Regions from separate parts of the Vibrio sp. 1249-1 genome, predicted to be linked through region 3. Evidence: predicted binding sites of a transcription regulator. Region 3 holds the regulator's gene; each other region holds the start of a gene.
What was found. The regulator CRP, encoded in region 3, controls carbon source genes, mostly activating them, when cyclic AMP is high. The targets are predictions, from matches to a motif close to TGTGANNNNNNTCACA.
Positions count from the first base shown of each region.

Region 1: the regulator CRP is predicted to act here: its motif matches at 1,787-1,802, upstream of recB (exodeoxyribonuclease V subunit beta).
Region 2: the regulator CRP is predicted to act here: its motif matches at 1,879-1,894, upstream of R7Z50_RS00275 (NupC/NupG family nucleoside CNT transporter).

Region 1 covers NZ_JAWOWJ010000005.1:256,106-262,414, reverse strand. Annotated here, with positions in the region: gene recB (exodeoxyribonuclease V subunit beta) at 1-1,668, opposite strand, end outside; gene recC (exodeoxyribonuclease V subunit gamma) at 1,996-5,487, opposite strand; gene R7Z50_RS11820 (DUF3413 domain-containing protein) at 5,740-6,309, shown strand, end outside.
Region 2 covers NZ_JAWOWJ010000001.1:56,606-62,914, reverse strand. Annotated here, with positions in the region: gene R7Z50_RS00280 (DUF3541 domain-containing protein) at 1-544, shown strand, start outside; gene R7Z50_RS00275 (NupC/NupG family nucleoside CNT transporter) at 599-1,807, opposite strand; tRNA gene R7Z50_RS00270 (tRNA-Leu) at 2,369-2,452, shown strand; gene R7Z50_RS00265 (DUF2913 family protein) at 2,485-3,096, shown strand; gene R7Z50_RS00260 (tryptophanase) at 3,175-4,575, opposite strand; gene R7Z50_RS00255 (NADH:ubiquinone reductase (Na(+)-transporting) subunit B) at 4,874-6,118, opposite strand; gene R7Z50_RS00250 (cytochrome ubiquinol oxidase subunit I) at 6,278-6,309, shown strand, end outside.
Region 3 covers NZ_JAWOWJ010000023.1:12,627-18,935, forward strand. Annotated here, with positions in the region: gene R7Z50_RS22750 (ABC transporter ATP-binding protein) at 1-1,457, shown strand, start outside; gene R7Z50_RS22755 (TIGR02444 family protein) at 1,454-1,942, shown strand; gene R7Z50_RS22760 (hydrolase) at 2,030-3,037, shown strand; gene R7Z50_RS22765 (YheU family protein) at 3,071-3,283, shown strand; gene R7Z50_RS22770 (phosphoribulokinase) at 3,409-4,278, shown strand; gene crp (cAMP-activated global transcriptional regulator CRP) at 4,519-5,151, shown strand; gene R7Z50_RS22780 (DUF1338 domain-containing protein) at 5,288-6,079, opposite strand.

The DNA of each region.
Region 1 (6,309 bases), on a different contig from region 3:
CAGACACGCTTGCCCCTGTTGAGCCTGCGTCAAAATAGTTTGGATTTGGCTTGCGGTCGCCTCTGCCATTCGAGTCAAATACTCGCCTTTTGGTAGCGGTTTATCGTCCGCTTCTTGCAACCAATAAGTCAGCGCTGGTTGCTTTTGGCCACCCATAGTCCAAATGCGTTTTTCGGCATTGGGACTGTACTTAACGGGTAAGAACGGAATATCCGAATCATAGATAAATGGACTGTCTGGTAAAGCAAATACTTGGTTTACCGCCTGCACCATATCTGCGCTAGAACGCCAGTTGGTTCCTAACGTGTAGTGGGCACTTACTTGGTTACGCGCTTTGATATAAGTGAAAATGTCTGCGCCACGAAAGCCATAAATCGCCTGCTTGGGGTCCCCGATCATAAACAAACCACATTCCGGGTTGTTCAGATAAATACGGCTGAAAATACTGTATTGAAGCGGGTCGGTATCTTGGAACTCGTCAATCATTGCGACAGGATACAAAGTACGAATACGCGCCGCTAAAAGCTCGCTTTCGTCCGTATCGATAGAAGCAGAAAGTTGTGTCAGCAAATCATCGAAAGAGAGCCACTGTTTTTGATTTTTCGCTTTGGCCAGCATCACACGACAATGCTCAATAGCATGAGCAAGCAGTGGCGCTTTTAAGCTGATTGGGTTAGCAAGAAATGTTTCAATGGCTTCAAATACCGCATGCTGCGGCGCACTGCCTTTCGGTGTTTTTTCCAACAAGACGTTTTGCGCGAATTTCTCCAACTTGTCTGGATAATCGTAACCTGTAGTTTCCGTTGCCGCCCAAGCGTTCACCGCCTCCAACCACGTCGGCAGAGACTTTTTGGTGTAGCTACGTTTGTTAATATCTGAATCTGAAATCAGCGTTAAGAAGTCATCTTGGCTTTCTCGCCACTGTGCTTTTAATCCATCAATTTTTTTCAGATTTTCAGTATGAAGATCAGCCAAACTGCCTTTCATTGCAGGAACAGAAAGGCTTAACGGCGCACCGGTTAAGTAATTGCTGATGTCAGACAACAACGCAGATGGAGAGCCCCATAGCTGGCGGATTTCTCCCGCCAAAGTAAATGGCAATGGGTAGAAATTGCGGCGCCAGTAATCGGCTACAACTTGCGCTTTTAGGTGGCTTTCATCGGTCACAAACTCGTTATTAAATCGGCTGCCAGATTCAAACGCATTTTGCGTTAGCATACGTTGGCAAAAACCGTGAATGGTGTAGACCGCCGCCTCGTCCATCTGACGCTCTGCCTGCAATAAAATTTCTGCGGCTTGCTTGTGATCGTCAAACTCATTAAGCAAAGGTTGGATCACCGGATCGGAACTCTGTCCACGCGCAAACGCGATTCGCGCATCATGGATTCTTGCCCTGATACGATCGCGTAATTCCGCAGTTGCCGCTTCGGTAAAGGTTACGACCAGAATTTGGTCGACCGTAAGCGGTACGCGATGTCGAGTTTCCGCGCTGCCGTGACCAAGCAAAAGGCGCAGATATAAACCTGCAATAGTGAAGGTTTTACCTGTACCTGCTGATGCCTCGATTAACCTCGCACCATGCAGAGGAAACGTCATCGGTTCTAGTGGCGTTGGTTGAGGTTGCTCTGTGCGGTCTAACGTATGTAGAGGACACTCTGCACCTGACATTTGATCCATAACGCTGAATCTCTCCGGATTATTTACTAGGACGTATCACCTAATAAATGTGATCTATAGTTAAAAATTCTATTAATATGTTTAACAAGTTGGATAATTTAGAGCTTTGTGAGATCTTTCTCACGGTTATCCATAAGACGTACCGTTAGTATGCGCCCCACGAGATAAGCCAAACCTTTTTGGCGGCACAACTCAAATGAATTAAACAAAAGTATCATGGTCCCTCTGACCTTGTGGCCGTACAGCGAACGCCCTACAAAAAATAATGATTTTCTGGCGGCCACCCTACTCTTCCTTCTCTTTATCCAGCTGTCTTTATTACGCTTTTACATCATCAGCGTCTTGAACCGCTAAGCGCGCACCTTGCAGTACTAATGCTGTCAGCAAACGAACTTCTGAGGCCAACTCATCATTCCAAGCAGGCCAAATTCGAGAGATGTACGCATTATTGCCTTCGCCCGGGCTCATGAAGCCATCATTGAATGCGTCAGCCATTTTCTTCAAAGATTTCTCTTCGTCATCTACCCACTGACCGCGACTAAAGCCCGCTTCAACACAAGCCAACGCCGTTTTCGGGAAATAAGGCAAAGGCTTAGTCATGCCTTCGAAGAATAAGCGAACTAATTCAGTCAGTAGCTGTTTGGCATACTGAGCATCGGCAATTTCTGGGTAGATCAAATGCAGCGCGCCTTCTTTACGATCGTAACCAATGATGTGGGTTTTCTTAGCATGACCCGACGCCGACATGGCAAGGTGATCGATCCACGCAGCAAGGTAATCCTGCGAGCGAATCTTACCGCTTCGATAGCGAATCAAACCGGATTGGTAGCATTGAGTTAGCCAACCTGTTAGGCGAACGTTTTTCTCTTCGCCTTCATTTCGCTCAAACAAGGAATCAAACGTCAGGTCAATTTCCAAATCGTCTTGAGGCGCACCAGATAAAAACGCCAGTTTATCCACCAGCTCTTCCGCCTGAACTCGGTTAGTTTCAAATTCGATATCACCAAACGCCCCCACCGGCAGTTTGCCTTGCGCGCGCTGTTGACTCATAAAGTGTTTAAGCACCTCTGTTTTTTTCTCTGGCTGCATCAATGTCGTTTCAAGCAAGGTTTCTAACAGCTCATCACGCATTTGATAGCTTTCCAAACCACCTAAAACAAAGGGTTCGTCGTCTTCCATCACCGGTAGCGGCGGTTCAAAGATTACTTTTAAACGACGATTGAAAAAATACTGCACAGGTAAGCGCCAGAAACGTTGCAACTCGACTAAGTCGAGCTCAAGTGGGAACGTCGCTCCTAACAGATAGTCGTCTAATGCCCGATTAAAATCACGACGGACATAGCCTTGCGATTGACTGCTTTGAGTCAATGCCGCTGGAATCCACTCTTTCGCGTAGCTAGCATGCATGCCTTGGAACGCACTTGGGCTAAACGGCACCATGGCGTGGGTATTCACCAACGCATTTAATAAGTTGTCGCCAGACTCATCAACGGGCAACGCTTCATCACCACTTAAACAATAGTTTTGGTGACAGTATTCCATCAGCTCAGAAACCAGAACCGAAGGCACTCGCTCGGTGTTGTCTTGGATTGAACGGCCAACATAACTGATGTAGAGCGTTTGCTGTGCAGACAACATCGCTTCGAGGAATAGGTAACGGTCATCATCTCGGCGCGAACGGTCGCCCGGTTTGGTTCTTCCTGTCATCAAGTCAAAGCCTTCTGGCGGCATGGAGCGCGGATACACGCCGTCATTCATCCCCAACAGACAAACAGTTCTAAACGGAATAGAGCGCATCGGCATCAGGGTACAAAAGTTCACTTGACCAGCAAGGAAGCGCTGGCTGACTCGTGTGCCAGATAATTTGTTTTGAAGGTATTGGCTGATGATCGACGGCGATAACGCATCATCAAATGCGGCATCAGCTAATTGCTCTTTGAGTTGACTGAGCGTATCGCGAATGGATTTGAGCGCCATTTCGCCTTCTAACTCAACCGAGAAGAAGTCATCCAGCAGTGAAACCAAAGTCTCTCGCCAACCATCGATAGTTTGAACATGAGAAAGTTTGCTTCGATAAGTGCTAATTTGTTGGATAAAGTGTGCCAACTTGCCCGCCAGCTCTGCGCCCATGCCTTGCACTTCGTTGTACGGAGACAAACTGCCTTGCTCGGTTTCAAACAAGCCTGCGGATTCTGGCATCGCGTAGCCAAGCAACATGCGTTGAATACCAAATTGCCATGTGTTTTGACGAGTTTCCGGCAGTTCAAATTCGCGTCCGGTATTGGCGTCCAACCCCCAGCGAATTCCCGATTCCTCAACCCATTGTTTAGCTTGTAAGAAATCACCTTCGCTGAGTTCAAAACGCTTTAATATCGCCGGAGTTTCCAGAAGTTCGAGTAGTTCTGATGCCAAACAGCGCGTATTGGGTAAGTTCACCAACTGCATAAATGCGGCCAGAATTGGGCTCTCTTGATCGGCGGTTCGGTCAGAAATCGAATATGGAATAAAACGCTCACCCGGCGCGTTACCAAAGACCGCCTGAATCGCAGGGCTGTAAGCGTTGATGTCCGCGACCATCACGATAATATCGCGCGGTTTTAACGTTGGGTCAGCATCGAACATCGCCAACAGTTGATCATGCAGCACTTCCACTTCACGCATCGGGCTGTGACAAGCGTGTAGGCTCAGTGATTTATCACCCAAGCTAACCACTTGTTTGTGATGACTGTTTTCAATCTGTTGGTCATCTTGATGTTCTTCAAGATTGAGAATATCCGCTTGCAATTGATGGAGCAGACTGTCGCGCTCAACATCAACAAAGGCTTCAATTTCATGAGATTCCAGCTGAGACAACAGATACATATTGTCGCGCCCGAGTTTACCCATGGATGCCAACAGACTGTTTCCGACCACATCGGTGTGCAGCTCATCGATCACATTATCTTCCAGTGATCCTTTCAGTTGCTCAGTTTCACCTTGCACTTCCGAGTGATCGTCCTGCCACACAACGTGCTGACGATGTTTCGCCGCCAAACGAGCCAGATATTTGCGATCTCGAACTTCACCCCAGTAATAACGACAAGGGTTAGTGAACATCAGATGCACGTCGATGTGTTCGCCAATTGCTTTTAGCGCATCCATATAGCGAGGCGGCAACGAAGAAATGCCAAAAACAAACAAACGCTTGGGTAAATGGTCAAAATTGCCGTTAAAACTCGCTAACGTGTCGATAAAGTGCTCATAAAGGTTGGCACGGTGATATGGAGACTGCCCTAACGACACAGTGTGATCATACAACGCTTGCCATAAGATCGGCTGCCACGGATGCTCATCTTCCAACTCTGCCACACTCTTCCCGGCTTCCCAACTTGCGATCCATTCCGGACGATACACCAAGTAACCATCGAAAATATCGGCAATTTTCTCAGCCAGCTGATACAGCTTAGAGTGGTCACTGTCATCTTTGAGGTACTGCGCTAACGGCGAAAACACCTCTTGGTTGAGAAGCCCCGGAAGCAAATGCATCAACTTCCACGTCATCGCTTCTTTGTTAAACGCACTGCGTTTTGGCACGTCTGGCAATACCTGCGTAAACATTTCCCAAATGAAAGTCGCAGGGAGCGGAAAATCAATGTTCGCGGCAACACCAAACTCTTTGGCCAATTCCATTTTTAGCCACTGGGACATGCCTGGACTTTGAACCAGAATTTGTTCTTTTTCGAACGGGTTTTCCAGCGGACTGATTCGAATCAGTTCGACAAGGAGTGATTTAAGAACGTCAACTTGGTTGGAGTGATAAACAGTAAACAAATTGGGAATACCGAGCGCCGATTGAAACTGTTAGCTAGCTTAGCACAGCCCTATTTAAACCCGCAGTGATCTCGCGTTCGGAAAAAACAAAAGGTTATATATCACTCAAATAGAGTATGAATCTTCTGAATTTTCACATGTCAATCAAGTCTGACACTTCCATACAAAATGTGACATTCGTCGCAACTATTCCATAATAAAAAACACTGTTTTATACTCCCTCTACCCATAATTTATAAACAAACAAAAAGTATGTTTCGCAAACTGTCTTCCAACAGCGCTTGGCTGATTGCTTTTTTTGCTTGCTTTGCAGTGTACCTGTCGATCGCTTGTTATCCTTTTGTGTTGTCTAACAATCAGAATGAACCGCTAACCTTGTTGCAAGGTTACTATTTGGTTTCGACTCAATATGGCTGGCTGGGCTTGATCGCTCTTCCATTTATGTTGTTGAGTTTATTGCTCTCTTTTCTACCGACTCGAGCATTCAAAGGTATCGTGATCGCTATCGCGATCTGTCTATTGATCATGTTTAAAGTCGATATCCTCGTTTTTCAGCAATACAAACTTCACATCAACGCCCTATTAATCCGTATGTTTTTCGAAGGTGGCGGTGATGTCTTCGATATTTCTTGGATGAGTTGGCTTATCTTCGTCAGTGAAGTTGCCGTTCTGGTGATCGGGCTCGCCTGTACCGTTTGGGTAAGTAATCAACTGTCAGAAAGCCGAGCTAAGTTCGTTTTGATCAGCGTTTGGTTTGCTGTATTGCTTAGCACACAGATGATTCATGCGTACAAAAACGCACTTTACGACGATGAAGTCAGT
Region 2 (6,309 bases), on a different contig from region 3:
TCAGCTTGCAAACCAAGTCTACTGGCTTCGTCAGTTAGGAGAGCAAGATGTGGTCGAGGAATTCACTCAAACCTTCCGTGACACCTACCCCGACGATAAAGATAAGATGCTTTCAGCTCAGCAGTATTGGAACAAACTCTATGGGATGACGCACATCATCTTTGCCGATTCACAGTATTATCAGGAGCGAGTAAGCGAGAAGAAACACCAATGGATTTATGATTACTTTCGCAACAATATCGACACTATCCTACTGCGCGCCAAAGAAGACGTGATTGCGGAAGTCGGCATTTCGTTTTTGTTAGCAGGCTTGGACCATGATCCGGTCGTAAAGAAAACCCGCCAAGCCATTCGTCACGCAATCAACGCAGAAAAAGGGATGATTCCGTCGGTCGACGGTAACTTTGATCTCAAGTACGGCGAACACCGTAACGTGCTAGCCATCATGCTGCTCGATTGGAAAGGGGTACATAAAGCGCCAACTTATCAAGAGCACCCAGAGGCTTTTAAATCGATACCTTACGGCTTAATGCCCAAGCCTTAGAAATAACAAAACCCGCCATTTAGGCGGGTTTTTAGTGTGTATCTTCAATCTAAATTAGAGAGAGATAAAAATGCCCGCTAAGCACGCACTCATCAGGTTAGCGAGTGTACCAGCAGCAACCGCTTTTAGGCCTAGACTTGCAACATCTTTGCGGCGCTCAGGTGCCATCACGCCGATAGAACCCAACTGAATCGCAATTGAGCCAATGTTCGCAAAACCACACAACGCAAAAGTGATAATAATTTGAGTATGCTCAGACAGTGTCGCTTTGTGCTGCACAAAATCGATAAACGCAACAAACTCATTCATCACCACTTTCTGACCAATGTATGAACCCGCAGCTAGGATTTCGTGGCTTGGCACACCAATCAACCATGCGAGAGGTGCAAACAAATAACCAAAAATCGCTTGTAGCGTTACGCCAGAGAAACCAAGTATCTCACCCAAGTTTTCTAGCCCCGTGTTCACCATCGCGATAACACTCACGAAAGCGATAAGCATGGTACCAACAGCAACAGCAACTTTCATACCGCCCATAGCACCGCTTGCTAGCGCATCAATTACGTTGCTTTCTTCTGATTTATCTAGCTCAATATTGTTGTAATCGCTTGGCGTTTGACGCTCAGGAACGATAATTTTTGCCATCATCAAACTACCTGGCGCTGCCATAAAGCTTGCCGCGATCAAGTATTTGAGGTCGACACCCAAACCAGCATAACCACCAAGCACACTGCCCGCCACTGAAGCCATACCACCAGCCATCACGGCAAACAGTTCAGAGCGAGTCATGTTAGAAAGAAATGGACGAATAAGAAGTGGTGACTCGCCTTGAGATAAGAAGATGTTCCCTGTTGCAACCAAAGACTCTGCTTTACTCGTACCCAAGAACTTCTGGATAGCGCCGCCAATAAATTGAATCACTTTTTGCATAATGCCCAAATAGTAAAGGGCGGAGATAAGAGCACTGAAGAAGATGATGATAGGAAGGACACGAATAGCGAAGATAAAGCCAGAAGAAGCGAGGTCACCAAAGAGGAATTTAATCCCTTCATCAGCAAAGCTGAGTAGCCCCGCGACCCCATTACTTAAACTCGCCAGCGCCGCTTGACCCAACGGGAAATAGAGCACCAAAGCAGCAAACCCCATTTGTAGCATCAAGGCGCGAGATACAGTTTTCCAATTAATGGAAGAACGACCCTCAGAAAGTAGGAAAGCACAACCTAGCAGTGCAACAATACCAAATAGACTAAATAGAACACTCATGAGCTGGACCTACTAAACGTTGAAAAAGAAAAAAGAGCCAAAGGAATTGGCAGAAGAAAGGGACAACGCAGCGAGTGATAACTCACTTTTAGATCCAGAATGTAGACAGAACGAATAGTTCGACATCTTATTTTTACCTTATACAAGCAATTGAACGTAGCTGGTCCGGTCCGTGGGGTCATTCACTGCTGGCGAGCATGTTGCTTGGCCTGCTCCATGTGACGGCTTGTATGGGTAAGGGTCCTGAACAACTAAACCCTAATTCCCGCTTAAACGGGACGCAAGTATAGCCAACAAAAAGAGATATTCATCACATTTATTTACGCAAACGTTCAAGCGTTCAAAATTTAGGCAAAAGTACTCTTTTGTCGTCATACTATTAATAAAAGTAAGGGCATAAGGATAGGCTTTGATGGTAAAAAACATAAAAGTGACCAATAAATATGCAATCAAACTCGAAAGAGCCAAAATTCGTCATTTTGCTCTCGCCAACAGGTGGATTTTGGTTATACAATTCGCGTTGCTTCTTTCGAGGCCTCTGAGTATTCAGAGCATCATGATGCCGAGATGGTGAAATTGGTAGACACGCTAGCATGAGGTGCTAGTGCCTTTGGTGTGAGGGTTCGAGTCCCTCTCTCGGCACCATTATCCTTCTTCCCTAATTTTGTTCGAGTGTAATGCAAAGTTCTAAGCAGGCAAGACAGTCTACAGATGCTAATCAACTTCTGAGTGAGCTTGCGGTTCACGCTTTATTACACCTGCACTTTAAAATTCACGCGTCCTCGCATGGCCTCTCCCTTAAAGAACGTAATGACTTACTTCAGAAATGGCTGAAACCAAAACTGAAGAGTAATCGCTATAAGCTGATTAAAAAGCCGTTAAAATCTTTGACTCAGCAGGCAAAAGGTGAGAACGGAAATCTGGAAGCATTACTCGAGCGCTGCGTCGGTGCAGACAAACCCAGCAACCCTCAACCCGATCTAGATAGCTACTTGCTGCTGATCAACGAGATTGAGAAGAAACTGGGGACTACCGTGTTATTATCTCGACCGGAAGACGTCGACTTATCTCACGACCAACACGGCTGTTTGCTGTGTGTGCTTTCTGAGAACTTAAATCAGCACTTCGATGATAATAACGCCCTAATCGCTCCTATTTCGATGCTGTTCCGCGGACCAATGAGTCAACGTTCACTTTTTCTTGGCAGCATTTACGCCAGTGGTACCTTCAATTATGAAGTGCAGTATCAAGACGACCAGTTCGTTCGCATCACATTAGAGTTGGCGTAAGTGTAACGCTAAGAAATAAACGAATCGAAAAAGGCCGCGAAACTCGCGGCCTTTTGCTTATCTAGATTTAAACTTGAGTTAATCGATCTCTTTAAATCGAGCAGTAAAGTGGCGCAGCACTGGTGGCTCGTACTCGAAAGTGAGCCCTTTTAACTCATGTGCACGATTTTTCAGTTCGATAATCGCATCCGCAATGTAATCCATATGATCGTTTGTGTAGACACGACGTGGAATGGTCAAACGCATCAACTCAAGCTCTGACACTTTTTGTTTACCCGTTTCCGGATCTCGACCAAGCAGCAACGATCCTATCTCTACTGCTCGAATACCCGCTTCCAAGTACAAAGCATTACACAATACCTGCGCAGGAAACTGATCCGCTGGAATATGTGGCAAAATCTTAGCGGCATCCACAAACACCGCATGACCACCCGTTGGGTATTGAATCGGAATACCGCCTTCACGTAAGCGCTCACCTAAGTATTGAACTTGGCTAATTCTATAGTGAAGAAAATCCTCATCCGCGGCTTCATACAAACCGCGAGCGAGCGCTTCCATATCACGCCCAGCCATGCCGCCGTATGTTACAAATCCTTCCATGGGTACGCAGCGCGTCTGCACCGCCTGGAACAACTCCTTATGATCACGAATACAACACATGCCACCAATGTTTACCATCGGGTCTTTCTTAGCTGACATGGTGAGCATATCACCGTACTGGTACATCTCACGGATGATTTCCAGAATCGATTTATTCTCGTAACCCGCTTCACGCTGCTTGATAAAGTAGGCGTTCTCACAGTAACGAGCCGAGTCAATCACCACTGGAATATCGTACTTGGTTGCAATCTCGTACACACTGCGCATGTTTTCCATCGACACAGGCTGACCACCGGAGCTATTACAAGTAATCGTGGTGATAATTGCACAAATGTTATGCGAACCGTGCGCTTCAATTGTTGCCACCAGCTTATCGATATCAAAATTGCCCTTCCAATCATAAGGCGTAGTGGTGTCGAATGCTTCTTCCGTTACCACGTTAATCGCTTTACCGCCATTGAGTTCAATGTGACCCGCTGTGGTATCAAAATGGTAGTTCGAGATAAATACTGGCGTTTCGCCACCACGCACCTGACGCATACGCTCAATCAAAGCTGGGAACAAAATTTGCTCGGCACCACGCCCTTGGTGTGCAGGCACGGTGAGCTTATAACCGAAGAAGTGCTCCACTGCATCACACAGGTTGTAGTAATTTCGACTCCCCGCATAGGATTCATCCCCCATCATGATGCCAGCCCACTGATTATCACTCATGGCACCAGTGCCAGAGTCAGTCAGCAAATCGATATAAACATCATCACTACGAAGAAGAAATGGATTATAGCCCGCTTCTTTTAACGCGACTTCACGGTCTGCCAAAGTCGTCATTTTGATTGGCTCAACCATTTTGATACGGAAAGGTTCTGGAATACGTTTCATTGTTAATTTCCTTATACGCATTGCCCTACGCAGTTTCACGTAAGACTAAAAAACAAATAGATAGAATGCTTTTCAATGCGATTGCATTGAGGAAATCAACGAGAAGAGATTTTACTAAGAAGAGACAAGCAGTAGTCTAGGTTATACCAGAACGACAGCACCAAACGGCTATCGAGAATATCCTTTATTCTCATCGTCTTCGTCCTCCTGATAAAAATAAAAAGTCAGAAACCCCATGTCTCTGACCTTTTCAATATAGTGCAGTTTTCAATCAATTTTCAGTGAGGTCACCCTCATTTTAAGAAGGTCTCGCCCTTTTCATTCTGCGTTTGATATTACTTTCTTTGACTAGGTAATCGAAAAGTGGCGCGAATAAGTTAGCAAATAGAATCGCTAACATGATGCCTTCTGGATAAGCCGGGTTCAGCACTCGGATAAAAATCGTCATCACGCCGATTAATAGTCCGTATGCCCATTTCCCGTTATTGGTAAAAGCTGCCGAGACAGGGTCTGTCGCCATGAAGAAGGTACCAAACGCAACCCCACCAATCACGAAGTGCCAGTAGAACGGCATGGAGAACATGGGGTTAGAGTCTGAACCGATCGCATTCAATAGTAATGAAGCTCCGATTAAACCGACCAACACGCCCGCAACAATTCTCCACGATGCAATCTTCATAAAGATGAGAACCAAGCCTGTTAGTGCGATCAACAACGTGGAGACTTCACCCATCGAGCCTGGTAAATTACCAACAAAAGCATCTCCCCATGAAATTGGCTCTCCTGTCATATTATTTATCAAAGCACTTTGCCCTCCTTCATACCATTGGCTGAGTGGAGTAGCGCCAGAGTAACCATCAGCCGCGACCCACACGGCACCACCGGACATGTTGGCAGGATAGGCAAAGTATAAGAACGCGCGCCCTGCTAAAGCTGGATTTAGGAAGTTTCGTCCAGTACCACCAAAAATCTCCTTCGCCACAACAATACCGAAAGTGATACCTAAAGCCGCTTGCCATAGTGGAATTGTCGGAGGAAGGATCAGCGCAAAGAGTATAGAGCTGACAAAAAAGCCTTCATTTACCTCATGCTTTCGCACAATAGCAAACAGAACTTCCCAGAAACCACCAACGATAAACACCGTCGCATAAACTGGAAGAAAGTAAGTAGCACCAAGCCACATTTTACTTCCCCACCCCGCTTGTGAAACCGCATCTAACGAGCCCCATACCCAACTCAGTTGCCATGAAGAAACAAGCGCTTGCTGAGCTGAGGCTTGATCCATTCCATACAACAAGGCATCACTCGCTTGCTGGCCTATGTTGTACATACCCCAGAACATGGCAGGGAAGACCGCCAGCCACACCATGATCATAATACGTTTTAAATCGATGCTATCTCGAACGTGAGTCATGCCCTGGTTTACCTTACCAGGCGTGTAAAAAATGGTTTCGACAGCTTCGAAAAGTGGGTAGAACTTGTGATACTTCCCACCTGGACCAAACTTAGGTGTCGCTTTCTCAAAGTAATGTTTAAGGCTCATAACGCTCCTCCTTTATCTAAAAGATGGTACGCACATGTGTAAAAAGCGATCGTTTTTTAATCTCTTCGTCTTCCTTCTTCGTATTTCACCTTGTTCGCCACTCTTCTGTCTCCTCTTTAAATCCGGCGAACAGTTTATCCAACGAAAAAGGGACCGCTCATGGACACACTCGCCATTGACCTAGCTAGATT
Region 3 (6,309 bases):
GTATGCGTCTTAACTTGGCTCAAGCGCTATTGTGTCGTTCTGATCTACTGCTACTCGACGAACCAACCAACCACTTGGATTTGGACGCGGTAATGTGGTTAGAGCGTTGGCTACAAAACTACCCTGGCACGCTGATTCTGATCTCGCACGACCGAGACTTCCTTGATCCAATCGTTGGTCGCATCATTCACATCGAGAATCAGCAGCTGAACGAATACACGGGTAACTACTCGTCATTCGAAAACCAACGCGCACAAAAGATGGTGTTACAACAAGCGATGTTTGAAAAGCAACAGAAGCAGATGTCGCACATGCAAAGCTACATCGACCGCTTCCGTTACAAAGCATCAAAAGCACGCCAAGCCCAAAGCCGTATCAAAGCTTTGGAGCGCATGGAAAAAGTACTGCCAGCTCAATTCGATAACCCATTTAGCTTTCAATTCCGTGAGCCAGCTGCGCTGCCAAACCCAATCATGATGATGGATGAAGTATCTGCAGGTTACGGTGACAACCTCATCTTAGAGAAGATCCGCTTGAACTTGGTTCCTGGCAGTCGTATTGGTCTACTCGGCCGTAATGGTGCGGGTAAATCGACCTTAATCAAGCTGCTCTCTGGTGAACTTAACGCGCAAGGTGGTGACCTAACTTACTCACAAGGCGTGAAAATTGGTTACTTCGCTCAGCACCAGTTAGAAACGCTTCATCCTGAAGAAACGCCGCTGCAACACATGATGCAAATCGCACCCGATCAAACCGAACAGCAGCTACGTGATTACCTAGGTAGCTTTGGCTTCCAAGGTGACAAAGCACTAGAAAAAGTTGCGCCGTTTTCTGGTGGCGAAAAAGCCCGTTTGGTATTGGCTTTAATTGTGTGGCAAAAGCCAAACCTGTTGCTACTTGATGAACCGACCAACCACTTAGACTTGGACATGCGCCAAGCACTTACGATGGCACTGCAAACATTCGAAGGTGCGATGGTGATTGTTTCGCACGACCGCTATTTACTGCGCGCTACGACCGATGACTTGTATTTAGTGCATGATCGACAAGTTGCTCCGTTCGACGGTGATTTAAATGACTATTATAAATGGTTAACCGAACAACAAAGAGCGGAACGCAAAGAAGCGCAGGCTGCGCAGCCAAGCAAAGATACGGCCAACAGCGCAGCTGCGAAGAAAGAGCAAAAACGTCGCGATGCAGAGTTTCGAAAACAGACAGCGCCAATTCGCAAAACGCTGACACAACTAGAAAATAAAATGGATAAGTTAGGTGCTGCACTGGCCGAAGCTGAAGAACAATTGGCGGACAACTCACTGTATGCGGCCGAAAATAAAGCTAAACTTAACCAAGTGCTGGCACTTCAAGCTTCCAGTAAAGCTGAGCTCGAAGAAATTGAAATGGAATGGATGTCTGCTCAAGAAACGTTGGAGCAGATGGAGCTAGAGTTTAATCAATGAGTAATCAACACGCTGAATACACACTCACCCTAGAACACCTTTGGCAGTTTAGTCTGCAATTTTATGGTGTGCGAGAAGTGAAAGAGGCGTGTTTATCATTACAGAACAACTACCACGGTAACGTGAACCTACTCCTGCTGCTCAGATGGCTCGATGAGCAGCAACTCATTTTCCAAGAAAAAGACTGGCCCTTGGTGCAAGACTGTCTAGGTAGGAGCGAAACTTTACTTCACTCCTTTCGCGACCTTCGTCGCCACCTTAAGTCTCAAGTCAATGACGCTTTGTATCGTGAGACCTTGCAGTTTGAGCTGCAACTAGAAAAGCAGCAACAAGCGGATTTGGTGGACTGCATTAACTCACTTGCACTACTCAAAAATGATGGTGACCCACTGACGTTGAGATACTGTCGTCAACTCGGTGGGGAGCATTTGCAGCAAGCCTTTGCTATGCCGGTGCCAAACATTCAACCACCAAAACGCCCATAAATCTGTAGAATACCTATAATCTTTATAAAGGATTATATTAATAAGTTCTTCAACGGACACCGAAGGACCGCATAAGAGCAGTTAGGTATGACACAATTTTTCGCAGCCGCCGGGATCAAAAACCCGCATCTCCAAACGCTTTTGCCGCGTTTTATTCGCAAAAAAGCGTTGTTTACGCCGATTTGGCAAACCCTCGATACATCCGATGGCGACTTTCTCGATCTCGCGTGGAGCGAGGACCCAACCCAAGAGCCTGCACAAAAAAAGCCGATTTTTGTTTTATTTCATGGGTTAGAGGGGTGCTTCTATAGCCCTTATGCCAATGGGCTAATGAATGCATTTGCTCAATCTGGATGGCTGTCGGTGATGATGCATTTTCGTGGCTGCAGCGGTAAACCAAACAAAAAAGCACGAGCTTATCACTCGGGAGAAGTGACGGATGCTCGTTACTTCCTAGAGCACCTTGAACAACGTTTTCCTGATAATCCCAAAGTTGCAGTTGGTATTTCTCTTGGCGGTAACATGTTGGCGAATTATTTAGCCCAATATAAAGACCACCCTATTTTGAATGCAGCGACTATTATCTCAGCGCCTTTAGACCTAGCGGCGTGTGCGAACCGTATAGAACAAGGCTTTTCAAAAGTGTATCGCCGTTACCTGCTTTCTTCACTGAAACGTAACGCGTTACAAAAGCATCATCTACTGCATGGTGAGCTTGCGCTGTCCTACAACTCAATAAAACGTGTCACACGGCTGTATGAATTCGATGATTTGATCACGGCACCACTGCACGGTTTTAAAGACGCACAAGATTATTACGATCAATGTTCTGGCTTAAGTAAATTACAACAGATCACGCTACCGACACTGATCATTCACGCCAAAGACGATCCATTCATGACCGACGATGTGATCCCGAAATTTGTTCTGCCAGATAACATTGATTACCGTCTCTTTGAACACGGTGGCCATGTTGGTTTCCTGACAGGAACGGCGTTAAAACCTAAGTTTTGGTTGGAGGAAGCGCTGCCCGCGTATTACGAAAGTATCGCCGCAGATTACCTTTCTGCTGTATCCAAGCAACGAACGCAGTAAACTAGCCGCTCATCATAAAAGTTAGAGGTATTTATGATCATTCCATGGCAAGACATTGCGCCGGAAACATTGGAAAACTTAATTCGTGAATTCGTCTTACGCGAAGGAACGGATTACGGAACCGTCGAGGTTTCTTTGCAAGACAAAATTGATCAAGTTAAAGCTCAATTGGAAAAAGGTGAAGCGGTTATCGTGTTCTCTGAGCTACACGAAACCGTCGATATTCAGCATAAAACAAAATTTTAGACCCTTCACATTTTACCGTATCCCACTCGATGACAAGGTATTGTTACGTGCTATAGTGGGATATCGACCGTGCAGTAGTAACTCTACTGCACATTACAGGTAAGTAATTTTCGACAAGGTTTGTCATGTCAGCTAAACACCCAATTATTGCGGTTACTGGTTCGTCCGGTGCCGGCACGACCACTACATCTGAAGCCTTCCGTAAAATGTTCAATATGATGAACGTTAAACCCGCATGGGTTGAAGGCGATAGCTTCCATCGCTTTACTCGCCCAGAAATGGACATCGAAATTCGCAAAGCCCGCGAGCAAGGTCGACACATTAGCTACTTTGGCCCACAAGCTAATGACTTCCCGGGATTAGAAGAGTTTTTCCGTAAGTTCGGGCATGACGGCACTGGCAGCGTGCGCCGTTATCTGCACACGTTTGACGAAGCGGTTCCCTACAATCAAATGCCAGGCACGTTTACACCGTGGCAAGACTTACCCGAAAACAGCGACGTGCTGTTTTATGAAGGGTTACATGGTGGCGTGGTCGATGGCGATGTTAATGTTGCTCAACATGTGGATTTCTTAATTGGCATGGTGCCGATTGTGAACTTAGAGTGGATCCAAAAATTCGTACGTGACACTCGCGATCGCGGCCATTCGCGTGAAGCGGTAATGGACTCAATCGTGCGATCCATGGACGATTACCTCAACTATATCACTCCGCAGTTTTCTCGTACTCACATCAACTTCCAGCGCGTACCGACCGTTGATACTTCCAACCCACTTAATGCAAAAGGCATCCCTAGTTTGGATGAGAGTTTTGTGGTGATTCGCCTACGCGGTATCAAGAATGTCGACTTCCCATATCTGCTGGCCATGATTGATGGCTCATTCATGTCACGCCACAACACGATTGTCGTACCCGGCGGTAAGATGAGCTTTGCAATGGAGCTCATAGTTCGGCCTATCCTACAACAGCTCATCGAAACAGGGAAAATTGGCTAAAAACCTGCCTGCGAAGATGTTTACTTTTCATACCGTGATCATGTGCACAGTTTTGCTTACAAAATCTCAATCATGGCACGATTAAAATCAAGAAATCGTTTTCGAAAAAGGATACTATTTCTTACCGAAACACAAGAGAGCTTGCAGCATATAAAAAGTGCTCTTATTCTAGTAGGCCTAATTCAGGCTTAGCTAAAATATGGATAGCGCAAGCGTACCCTGCAGAGGAAGTGAGATATTATGGTTCTAGGTAAACCTCAAACCGACCCAACATTAGAGTGGTTTCTTTCACACTGTCATATTCATAAGTACCCTTCAAAGAGCACGCTAATTCACGCGGGCGAAAAGGCAGAAACTTTGTACTACATCGTTAAAGGTTCTGTTGCGGTTCTTATCAAAGACGAAGAAGGTAAGGAGATGATCCTTTCTTACCTAAACCAAGGAGACTTTATTGGTGAACTTGGTCTATTCGAGGAAGACCAAGAGCGTACAGCTTGGGTTCGTGCTAAATCTCCTTGTGAAGTTGCTGAAATTTCTTTCAAGAAGTTCCGTCAGCTTATCCAAGTAAACCCAGACATCCTAATGCGCCTTTCTGCGCAGATGGCTCGTCGTCTTCAAGTAACTAGCCAAAAAGTAGGTGACCTGGCGTTCCTAGACGTAACTGGTCGTATCGCTCAGACGCTTCTGAACCTTGCAAAACAACCAGACGCAATGACTCACCCAGACGGCATGCAAATCAAGATCACTCGTCAAGAAATCGGTCAAATTGTTGGCTGTTCTCGTGAGACAGTGGGTCGTATCTTGAAGATGCTAGAAGAGCAGAACCTAATCTCTGCTCACGGTAAAACCATCGTGGTTTACGGTACTCGTTAATCTCGAACTAGAGTGACACGAACAAAATTATAAAAGCCACCAATGGCAACATTGGTGGCTTTTTATTTACTCATGACCAAATGAGATAGGGTGCAGCGAACACTAATGAGTAAGCTTAACAGGTTAACCCTAAAACTTAGCCATTCGTACTTTCAAAGATTTTGTCAGCTGAAGCGGCCACGAAACCTGGGTACAAATCACCATTTTCCATCGGATAGCGCTTAGCAAATTCATAAAACCCGCCAGGGATAATTTCAGTGCCTTCGCTAAAACGAACCGCTACTTTATCTGCCATGGTCGATGACTGCTCTAGCAACACCTCAGGAGTGCCCTTCACTTCACCACCATTTTCATTAATGGTAAACCCAGCGGTACGCAGATGATCGTTTACCTGCTTCACTTCTTCATATTCATTGAGTTGGTTAACGCTCACCGTGAAGTGGTTTGCTCCGTAACCATGCGCCGCAAGCCAAGATGCGTACTCACTTTCTTTAGCCAACGTTTGGTAATCAGCAAAGCTTAAATCCCACAAGCGTCCACCATGTAAGAATGCGCTATCGTTCAGCTTGTCAGCATCGACTTGTGCCACCAAATTTTTCACAATCTCTTGTAGCTCAGGCGAGCACTCTTCAACTTTTAGCTCACTAATAAATACTTTAGGTTGCTTCGGATCTGGGTGCTCATAGTGCTTAGCAACCAGCTTTTTGCTTTCGAAAACGTAATCACCACACGCCTTGTAACCAATAGCTACAAATGGCTTAGCTAGAGTTTCAATATCAAGAGGCGCGATATTGAAGGTACGTAAAGCTATATGATCATTAATCAGAGGCTCATCTTCTTGAAGCAGCTGATGCACTTTAGCCGCCGAAGGGCAAAGACGTTGAATGTAATCTTGCCATAGCGATTCAAATAACACATCGGGCGTCATAACGACTCCTTGTTACGAGATGTAGAGTTTAAAGGTAAGCGGAAGTTGGCTGCTCGTTCACAACAAAAGTTGTCCAGAATAATGAACGAGCAACCATCAACCTGTGACGGTAAATGCCAGTCAGTCAACACGCTTTTCCGAGTCTTTGCTCACTTTTCGTGTTCTGCCAACGATCACTACAACCCATACCTAAATGATGCGCCGGCAAGGTGAGCCGCAATGCATAGTTG